3 regions of the Bradyrhizobium sp. 62 genome follow, and region 1 is predicted to be linked to each of the others. Evidence: predicted binding sites of a transcription regulator. Region 1 holds the regulator's gene; each other region holds the start of a gene.
What was found. The regulator LexA, encoded in region 1, represses DNA repair genes until DNA is damaged. The targets are predictions, from matches to a motif close to TGTTCNNNNTGTGTTCNG.
Positions count from the first base shown of each region.

Region 2: IVB47_RS28185 (PA0069 family radical SAM protein) is a predicted target of LexA. The motif match lies at 1,807-1,824, and genes of this name have one in related genera.
Region 3: IVB47_RS26835 (ribonuclease T2) is a predicted target of LexA. The motif match lies at 1,437-1,454, and genes of this name have one in related genera.

Region 1 is NZ_JADPIT010000015.1:933,177-936,451, reverse strand. Features, by position in the region: gene IVB47_RS14990 (hypothetical protein) at 1-423, opposite strand, end outside; gene lexA (transcriptional repressor LexA) at 888-1,589, opposite strand; gene glp (gephyrin-like molybdotransferase Glp) at 1,765-2,976, opposite strand; gene IVB47_RS14975 (hypothetical protein) at 3,196-3,275, opposite strand, start outside.
Region 2 is NZ_JADPIT010000031.1:33,214-36,488, forward strand. Features, by position in the region: gene IVB47_RS28175 (ribonuclease HII) at 1-64, opposite strand, end outside; gene IVB47_RS28180 (VOC family protein) at 142-597, opposite strand; gene IVB47_RS28185 (PA0069 family radical SAM protein) at 622-1,785, opposite strand; gene IVB47_RS28190 (phosphoketolase family protein) at 1,997-3,275, shown strand, end outside.
Region 3 is NZ_JADPIT010000029.1:27,676-30,950, reverse strand. Features, by position in the region: gene IVB47_RS26850 (DUF3617 family protein) at 1-403, opposite strand, end outside; gene IVB47_RS26845 (hypothetical protein) at 446-739, opposite strand; gene IVB47_RS26840 (hypothetical protein) at 922-1,386, shown strand; gene IVB47_RS26835 (ribonuclease T2) at 1,501-2,193, shown strand; gene rlmJ (23S rRNA (adenine(2030)-N(6))-methyltransferase RlmJ) at 2,246-3,106, shown strand.

The DNA of each region.
Region 1 (3,275 bases):
CAGGTGCGTGACGGTCGGCTGCCGGTCGGCGATGATCTGCGTCTTGTGCTCGCGCTCCGTCACCGGCTGGGTCACGGGCAGTTGCAGCACGGTCGCGCGCTGGCCTTCGACGAGCTGCGTCACCAGCACATATTTGCCGTCGGGGAATTCGATCGCGTCGTGATGGCGGTCGGGAACGTGCGGATCGATCTTGCCGAACTTGCCCACGCGGGAATTGATGGTGCGCGTCCAGATCCAGCGATTGTCGTAGCGGACGTCGTCGGTGAAGGCGAGCTCCGTTCCCGGCAGCAGGCACACCGCAACAGACGGATCGGCTGCCGAGGCGAAGCCGCGCGTCGAGGTGCCGCGGAAGCTTGTCGTGACGATCGTCTCGCCGACTTCGGCGGGGCGCGACGCGACGGCATGCAGGCTGTAGTCACACATCGGGTGCTCCTCATGCTGGGATAGCAACCCGCGTCTCTTAATCGAGGCGCAGGCCTCTATCAGAGTTGAAGCATGAACGCTCTGCTTGGTTGTGGGCAAATCTGCGGCTGGTTTCCGCGAGCCGCGATCACATTATCTTTCCCGAATTCAATAGGAACAAAGCGAGTTGCGATGCATTCGGGAGGCCAGTGCGCGAATATCGCCGGCTTGACTGCAACGGTCGAGCTTGATCGCTGGCCGCTGTTTCCTCGAACACTTGCGCCGCGAACCAGTTCCGCTTCGTGGGCGTCGCGAGGAGCCAGCGCCGAAGGAGGGGCCGGATAGTCTGTGCAGAACCAGAAAGACTACCCAGCCGGAGCGGACGATGATCCGCTCCAATCCCTGACCGGCGATGCCGATCGGAAGCGCGCGCGGCGCCAAGCACCTCCGGTATGAAGTACTCCCGGTATCAAGGACGCCCGGTATCAGTACTTCCGGTAAAGCCCGATCAGCTTGCCCTGAATCTTCACCCGGTTGGGCGGCAGGATGCGGACCTCATAGGCCGCGTTGGCGGGCTCGAGCGCGATCGAGGCGCCGCGACGGCGGAAGCGCTTCAGCGTGGCTTCCTCGTCGTCGATCAGCGCCACCACGATGTCGCCGGTATCGGCGCTCTCGTTGCGCTGAATCAGCGCCATGTCGCCGTCAAGGATGCCGGCCTCGACCATGGAATCACCGCGCACTTCGAGCGCGTAATGCTCGCCCGAGCCGAGCATGTCAGGCGGTACGCTGATAGTATGGCTGCGGGTCTGCAACGCCTCGATCGGCGTGCCGGCCGCGATGCGGCCCATCACCGGCACCGCGACGGGACGTTCGCCGTCGTCCGCGGGCAGGCTGGAGCTCGCACGCACCTTGCCGAGATTGCCCTCGATGACGCTCGGCGTGAAGCCGCGGCGGCTGCCGGCGGCTGCCTGGAGCTCCGGCAGCTTGATGACTTCAATCGCACGGGCGCGGTTGGGCAGGCGTCGGATGAAGCCACGCTCCTCGAGCGCCGTGATCAGGCGATGGATGCCCGACTTCGAGCGCAGATCGAGCGCATCCTTCATCTCGTCGAAGGAGGGCGGCACGCCGCTTTCCTTCAGACGTTCACTGATGAACCGCAGAAGCTCGTATTGTTTGCGCGTTAACATCTCGACCAAAGTCCCCCGGTTGATGTCGTCCGATTCCGAGACGCAGAGTTCGGCAATAAGCCGCTACATGCTCGAAACAAATCATGAACGGACACTATATGTTCGATACATGTTCCGCAACTGCTTAATTTACCGTGAACAGAGCAAAGTTCGCGGAACGCGCATTGCCGGACGCTCAGACGGGGAGCCGCAACACTTCGCAAGCCGTGCCGGCTTCGGCCTTCGGCGCGAACGGTGCGCGCACGAGAAGTACCTGTGCTGCAGCGAGATTCGCAAGCAGCGAAGAGTCCTGATGATTGACGGGAAGAACGACGCGCGTGCCATCGTTACGCTCCTCCAGATGCGCGCGCAGATAGTCCTCGCGCTGGTCGTTGGCGCCGACGTCGCGGCCGAGCACGGCGCGTTCACGGCGATGGTGAATCACCGAACGGCCCGACAGGGCGCGAATCAGCGGCACCATGAACAGGAAAGCGCACACGTAGGACGACACGGGATTGCCCGGCAGGCCGATCACACCCATTGCGCCGAGCCGCCCGTGCATCATCGGCTTGCCTGGCCGCATCGCGATCTTCCAGAACGCCATTGCGATGCCTTCGACTCGCAGTGCCTGCTGGACCAGATCGTGGTCGCCGACCGATGCGCCGCCGGTCGTGATCAGGATGTCGGCGCCGCTCTCGCGGGCGCGGCGGATGCCGGCGGTGGTCGCCTCCAGCGTGTCGGCGGCAATACCGAGGTCGATGGTCTCGGCGCCCTCGCTGCGGGCGAGCGCGTGCAGGGCGTAGCCGTTGGAGTAGACGATCTGGCCGTGGCCGGGCATGGTGCCCGGCATCACCAGCTCGTCGCCGGTGGCGAGAATCGCGACTTTCGGACGCCTGAACACGCCAAGGTGCGGATGGTTCATCCCGGCGGCGAGGGCGAGGTCGCGCTCGGTGAGACGGCTTCCCTTGCGCAGGAGCACGTCGCCCTCGCGGAAATCGACGCCGGCGGGGCGGATGTGCCGACCGGCGATCGCGGCTTCCTTGATCGTGACACGCTTGCCGGCGGCGACGGTGTCCTCCTGGATCACGACGGCGTCCGCGCCACCGGGAACGACGCCGCCGGTGAAGATCCGCACGGCCTCGCCGGCGCCGACCATCCCCGCGAACGGTCGGCCCGCCGCGACTTCGCCGATGATGGTGAGCTCCGAATCGATCGTCGCGGCATCGGCCGCTCGCACCGCGTAGCCGTCCATCGCCGACATCGCCTGCGGCGGCTGCGTGCGCCGCGCCGCGACGTCACGCGCGAGCACGCGATGGTAGGCCTGGTCGAGGGAGATCATTTCCTCCGGCAGCGGCTCTGCACCCGCCAGCACCGCGGCAAGCGCGTCGGAAACCGGCATCAAGGCCACGGCGAAAACTCCTGCTCGGCACGTTCGGGCGAATGTTCCGCACGTCTTCTAGCCGAGCGCGGGCGCAGAGGCAAAACAGCCGAGCGGGTGCAGTCATCCCACCGCATTGTTCCGGAAGGCAGGATCAAGCGCGTTGCGGCATGATCCGAAGAACGTGCCAGATCGGCAGGACAATGGTCATGGCAAGACGAGAACGACGAGCGCCCCGGCCTGCATCGATCAGCTCCCTGGCTGCCCGTGAGTTACGTCGGGCGCCTTTGGTCCCTGATCCTTGTCGGGCAGCGGATCGGCCTGGGATT
Region 2 (3,275 bases), on a different contig from region 1:
TCTCAGGCGCAGCCTTCTTGGGCGCGCCTTTGGCCGGCTTCTTGGCGGATTGATCCCGAATCATGGCCGGGATCGTGCGCAAGCGGCATGACCTGCGCAACCGGGAACCTCGGACAATTCCCGTTATTCAAGTCAGCCGCCCTATTCCGCCAGATGCACCCGTCGGTCCTCGCCGACTTCGACGCCGGGCGCGGCCACGACTTCCCAGGGATGGCCGTCAGGATCGGCGAAATAGCCGGAATAACCGCCGTAGTCGGTCTCATGCGCGGCCTTCAGCAGCGCGGCGCCCTTGCTGACGGCGAAGGCCAGCACCGCGTCCACCTCCTCAGGCGCGCGGCAGTTCCATGCGAGCGTCATGCCGCGAAACGTCGATGGCCTCGGATGATCCGGCAATTTGGCGTCGACCGCGAGCTGATCCCAGGGAAATAGCGCGAGCACCGGACCGCCGGTGTCATAGAACGCCACGGCCTCGCCGGTCACCTTGAGCCGGCGCGAGAAACCAAGCGCGTCGTAAAAGGCAATACTGGCGCGGATGTCGCTCACGCCCAGCGTGATGACGGTGAGCCGCGGGATTGGAGCTGCCAGTTCCTTACTCATGCGACGCCTCTCCCACTTCGTCCCTCAGAACAGGCTGAGCTGATCGCCGTTCCGCTTCGGCTTGGCAAAATGATCCGTCGTCAGCTTGGAGCGCCTCTTGTTCAGCCCCAGCCTGTCGCAGGCGATCTCGAAGCGGCGTCCGATGGTCCAGGCCATCGGGCCGGTGCCCTTCATGCGCTCGCCCCATTTCGCGTCGTAGTCGCGGCCGCCGCGCATGTCGCGGATCAGCGTGAAGACGTGGCGATAGCGGTCCGGATAGTTCGCCATCAGCCATTCACGAAAGAGATCGCGCACCTCGAGTGGCAACCGCAGCAGCACGTAGGAGGCTTCCTTGACGCCGGCATGGGCGGCAGCATCCAGGATGCGTTCGATCTCGGAATCGTTCAGCGCGGGAATGACGGGCGCGACCATGACGGTGGTCGGAATGCCGGCCTCGGAAAGCTGCTTCAGCGCCTCCAGCCGCTTCGGCGGCGTGGACGCCCGCGGCTCCATGGTGCGCGCCAGCTTCGGATCGAGCGAGGTCACGGAGATGCCGACCTTGGCGAGGTTGCGTTTGGCCATGCGCGCGAGAATGTCGATGTCGCGGGTCACCAGCGCCGACTTGGTGACGATCCCGACGGGATGGCCGGCGCGCTCCAGCACCTCCAGAATGCCGCGCATGATTTTGCGCTCGCGCTCGATCGGCTGATAGGGATCGGTGTTGGTGCCGATCGCGATCATCCGCGGCTCGTAGCCCGGCGCCGCAAGCTCCTTCTCGAGCAGCGCCGGCGCCTCGGGCTTCACGAACAGCTTCGACTCGAAGTCGAGCCCCGGCGACAGGCCGAGATAGGCATGCGTCGGCCGCGCGAAGCAATAGACGCAGCCGTGCTCGCAGCCGCGGTAGGGATTGATCGAACGGTCGAAGCCGATGTCGGGAGATTCGTTGCGGGTGATCACCTTGCGCGAGGCGTCGATCCCGACCGTGGTCTTGAACGGAGGCAGTTCGTCAAGGCTCTGCCAGCCATCGTCGAATGCGACGCGCGCCTCGGCCTCAAAGCGGCCGCTGGCGTTGGACTGCGCGCCCCGGCCTCGCCTGCGCTGGCGGTCGATGGCGACCGCCAGCTCAGGGAAGTCAGAAGGCGCACCCGCCGGCTCGGAGGGCGCCGTGACCGGCGGGTGTTTGAGAGCATGAGAGGATGCTGGACTCATGAAGCCAAGATAGCACGTCGAAGGAACAAATCAAGAACGCAAACCAAAAACGTGAAAACAACCCCATGCACAGTAGAGTTGCCCAAACTTCGCGCGCCCGCTTTTGACCTCACGCAACAGTGGCGTCACGGCGATCTCGTTTGATGCTGCCGAAGGATCGATCTAGCCGGAACTCGGTTGATGACGATCCCGGGTGAAGTTCGGCAGGAACATGACAAATCAACAACAATTGGCCGCAGCGAGCAGCGACCTCAATCTGCTCGACCGCTATTGGCGCGCCGCGAACTATCTCTCCGTCGGGCAGATTTACCTGCTCGACAATCCGCTGCTGCGCGAGCCGTTACGGCCCGAGCACATCAAGCCGCGTTTGCTCGGCCATTGGGGCACGACGCCCGGTTTGAACTTCATTTATGCCCATCTCAACCGCGTCATCCGCGCGCTGGACCTGAGCGTGATCTATGTGTGCGGTCCCGGCCACGGCGGCCCCGGCATGGTCGCCAACACCTATCTCGAAGGCAGCTACAGCGAGATCTATCCCGATATCGCGCGCGATACCGACGGGTTGCGCAAACTGTTCAGGCAATTCTCCTTCCCCGGCGGCATCCCGAGTCACGCGGCGCCGGAGACGCCGGGCTCGATTCACGAAGGCGGTGAGCTCGGTTACGCGCTGGTGCATGCCTATGGCGCGGCATTCGACAATCCCGACCTGATCGTCGCCTGTGTCGTCGGAGACGGCGAGGCCGAGACTGGCCCGCTCGCGGCGTCCTGGCACTCCAACAAGTTCCTCAATCCTGCCCATGACGGCGCGGTGCTGCCGATCCTGCATCTCAACGGTTACAAGATTGCCAACCCAACCGTGCTCGGCCGGATGCGCGACGACGAGATCCGCGATCTCTTCCGCGGGCTCGGCCACGAGCCGCTATTCGTCGAGGGCGACGATCCGAAATTGGTGCACCAGGCCATGGCGGACGCGCTCGACGTCGCGTTCGCCAGCATCCGGTCGATCCAGCAGCACGCCCGCGACGGCCGCAAGAGCGTCGAACGCCCGCGCTGGCCGATGATCGTGCTACGCAGCCCGAAGGGCTGGACCGGCCCCAAGGAAGTCGACGGCAAGAAGGTCGAGGGTTTTTGGCGTGCACATCAGGTGCCGGTCGCGAACTGCCGCGACAACCCGGCGCATCTGAAGATTCTCGAAGACTGGATGCGCAGCTACGAGCCGGAAAAGCTATTCGACGCGAACGGCGCGCTCGTTGCCGAGCTCCAGGCGCTCGCGCCCGAAGGCAATCGCCGCATGAGCGCCAATCCGCACGCCAATGGCGGCCTTCTGAAGAAGGAGCTGAAGCTGCCGGACTTCCGCAGCTTCGCCGTCAAGGTCCCTCAGCCGGGCGGCATCGTGGCGGAGGCAACCCGCGAGCTCGGCAAATTCCTGCGCGACGTCATCCGCCTCAACGCCGAGGCCCGCAACTTCCGCATCATGGGCCCGGACGAAA
Region 3 (3,275 bases), on a different contig from region 1:
TGGTCGTGTCGCGGCCTGCCGCGCCGGCGGCGCCGCCTTGCGCGTGCGACGATGTCTTCACCGTATAGGCCGAATTGAAATCGCCAGTGATCTCAGCATGCGAGGTCGTGCTGATGCCGGCGACATTGCATTCGGAATCGCTGACATAGCCGGTTGCGGTCTTCTTGATGTCCTGCTTGGCGCAGATCTGCTTGGCCATCGGGGAGATGTTGTTGTTCATCTCCTTGTCGACGGTCTCGTCGGTGCAGTGCTGCATGGTCATCTCGGGCACCGGCGTGCCGGTCCTGACCATCTTCAATTCCCACAGGCCCGCCTTGCGCACCGGCAGGTCGTCAGCGCGGGCGCTGGCTGCCGAGAAGACGAGGCAAAGGGCGGAGCCGAGCAAAGCGAGTTTGCGCGTCATGTCGGAAGCTCCCGGCTGCGATGGCGGCGTTGCGAAAGCGCCTCAGTAGAGCGTGCGGATCGGCTGGTCGGCCGCGCCATAGGGCACCCAGCGGCAGGAGAACGAGATGTAGCCGCCCTCATAGGCCTGCATCGCCAGGAATTTGGCGACCTTGCCGTAGCGGGCGCAGTGATCGACCGCGACCTGCCGCGCATCGACCTGGGTTGCCATCGAATAGGCGATGATGCCGCCGGTGTCGTTGCCCTTGAACGGAGGCACCGGAAGCAGATCGGCGCGCGCCGACTGGCTCGCCATCATACCCAAGGCAAGTAGGCCCGCGGCCGCAATGATTCGCATTCCCGTCACTCCGATTGGTTGGCGGCAGTTTACGGTGTCGGCGCGGCGGTGGAAAGAACGGATGGTCGGTCCAACGCAGCATTGCGGTCAACTCGTCGGCAAGTGTTGCCGCGCTGCACTTGACCTCCTCCGGCCTTCACGGCACCGTCCGACCCTTGCAGATCATGCTGTCTGGATCATCCATGCGCGCCTCGACCTTCCTGAAATCGCTCCGCTTTGCCGCCGTGCTCGGCCTCCTGTTCGGGGCGTTGTCGCTCGGTGAGGCCAGGGCCGCCAATCCGCTGGAGCTGAATTTCTGGCTGAGCGGGCCGCGTTATGACGGCAACGTCTCCGAATGCGACCGGGCGCTGCCGACGATCGCCAGCCAGTTCTGGGAGAAAGAAAGCTCGTTCTGGAATTCCTCGTTGAAGATCACCGGCTTCGCCGCGGTTCACGAGACCGCGTTCCGGCCCTGGGCATCGGATAACATCCCCCGCCGCTATTGCACCGGCGAGGCCATGCTCACGGACGGCAAGATGCGCAAGGTGCACTTCTCGATCGTCGAGGACGGCGGCTTCGCCGGCTACGGCCAGGGCGTGGAATGGTGCGTGGTCGGGCTCGACCGCAACTGGGCCTACAACCCGGCCTGCCGCGCCGCCAAGCAATAATTGCGCTGATCCGGACCGATCAGGCGGCCCAACGATGGTCGCCCGAAATTTGTTCTTGAAATGTTCCTATCGCCTGCTAGGCTCGTCTGCACAGTCTAGTTGAGGGGCGTCGCCATGTTTCATTCCAGATTGCATTCGTTCTCGCGCCTGATGATCTCGCTGACGCTTGCGGCCGGGCTGGCTGCACTGGCCGGCGGCGCAAAGGCCCAGGACAAGCGGCAGAACACGCCCGGTGAGTTCGACTTTTATGTGCTGTCGCTGTCGTGGTCGCCCTCCTTCTGCGAAGAGGCGGCGGAGCGCGGCGGCCGCTCGCAGATCCAGTGCAGCGGACGGCCCTACGCTTTCGTGGTGCACGGTTTGTGGCCGCAATATGAGAATGGTTTTCCGGAATATTGTCAGCGGCCGTCGCCGCGGCTCAACCGCAGCATCGTCTCCTCCATGCTCGATCTGATGCCGGCGCCGGGGCTGATCTTCAACGAATGGGACAAGCACGGCACCTGCTCGGGGCTCGCCGACCGCAGCTATTTCGAGACGATCCGGAAGGCGCGCGCCGCAATCAAGATTCCGGCCGAATATCTCGATTTGTCGCAGGCCAAGACGGTGGCGCCGGCAGAGGTGGAGGAAGCCTTCATCAAGGCCAACCCGGGCCTCAGCAATGCCGCCGTCTCGATCACCTGCAACCGGACGCGGCTATCGGAAGTCCGCATCTGCCTCAGCAAGGACCTGCAATTCCGCGCCTGCGAGGAGATCGACCGCCGCGCCTGCCGTCGCGACCAGGTGGCGATGCCGCCGATCCGGGGTGGCTAGCCCAGGCATCGTGCCTCTTTGCTCAAGCCGTCACGTGGCGTAGTGCTCTTGCATGAATTACCGCCACGCCTTCCATGCCGGCAGCTTCGCCGATGTCATCAAGCACATCGTGCTGGCGCGCATCATCACCTATCTCCAGGATAAGCCGGGCGCGTTCCGTGTCATCGACACCCATGCCGGCGCTGGCCTCTACGATCTCGAAAGCGACGAGGCGCGTCGCGGCGGCGAGTGGCTGACGGGCATTGCGCGGCTGATGCAGGCGCGGCTGTCGAACGACGCCATGGCGCTGACCAAGCCCTATCTGGACATCGTCCGCGCCTTCAATCCGAAGGGCGAGCTCAAGGCTTACCCGGGCTCGCCGCTGATCGCACGCGGCCTGCTGAGGCCGCAGGACCGCCTCTTGCTCTGCGAGCTCGAGCCGAAGGCGCGCAAGGCGCTGATCGGCGTGCTGCGCCACGACGAACAGGCCCGCGTGGTCGACCTCGACGGCTGGATGGCGCTGCCGGCTTTCGTGCCACCGAAGGAACGGCGTGGGCTCGTGCTGATCGATCCCCCGTTCGAGGCGAAGGACGAGTTCGAAAAGCTCGAAGAGGCCTTCTCGACGGCTTTCGCGAAATGGCCGACCGGTATCTATGTAATCTGGTATCCCGCCAAGAGCCGGCGCGCCACCGACGCGCTGGTGCAATCAGTGGCGCGGCTCGCAGCCGCAGCAAAACCGCCGGGAAAATGCCTGCGCCTCGAATTCAGCGTGGCGCCACAAGCCGACGGCGCAGCCCTCACCTCCAGCGGGCTCTTGATCGTCAATCCCCCTTACACACTGCACGGCGAGCTCAAGACGATCCTGCCCGAGTTGGAAATGCCGCTCGGCCAGGGGGGCGCTGCCAGATTCCGATTAGAGGTGCCAAGGCCGTAACACTCCGGCATCTTGGGAAAAATATGCAGGAGCGGTGGTCAATCTGCAGAGAACCGTATTATGCTGTTGCGGTGACTGGCTTTACGTTCCGCTTCCGCGAATGGTTGCGGCGGAGTGAAGGCCTAAGAAAGATCCAGTCGGACCGAATGGTCTGCCCAAGGATGGCCAG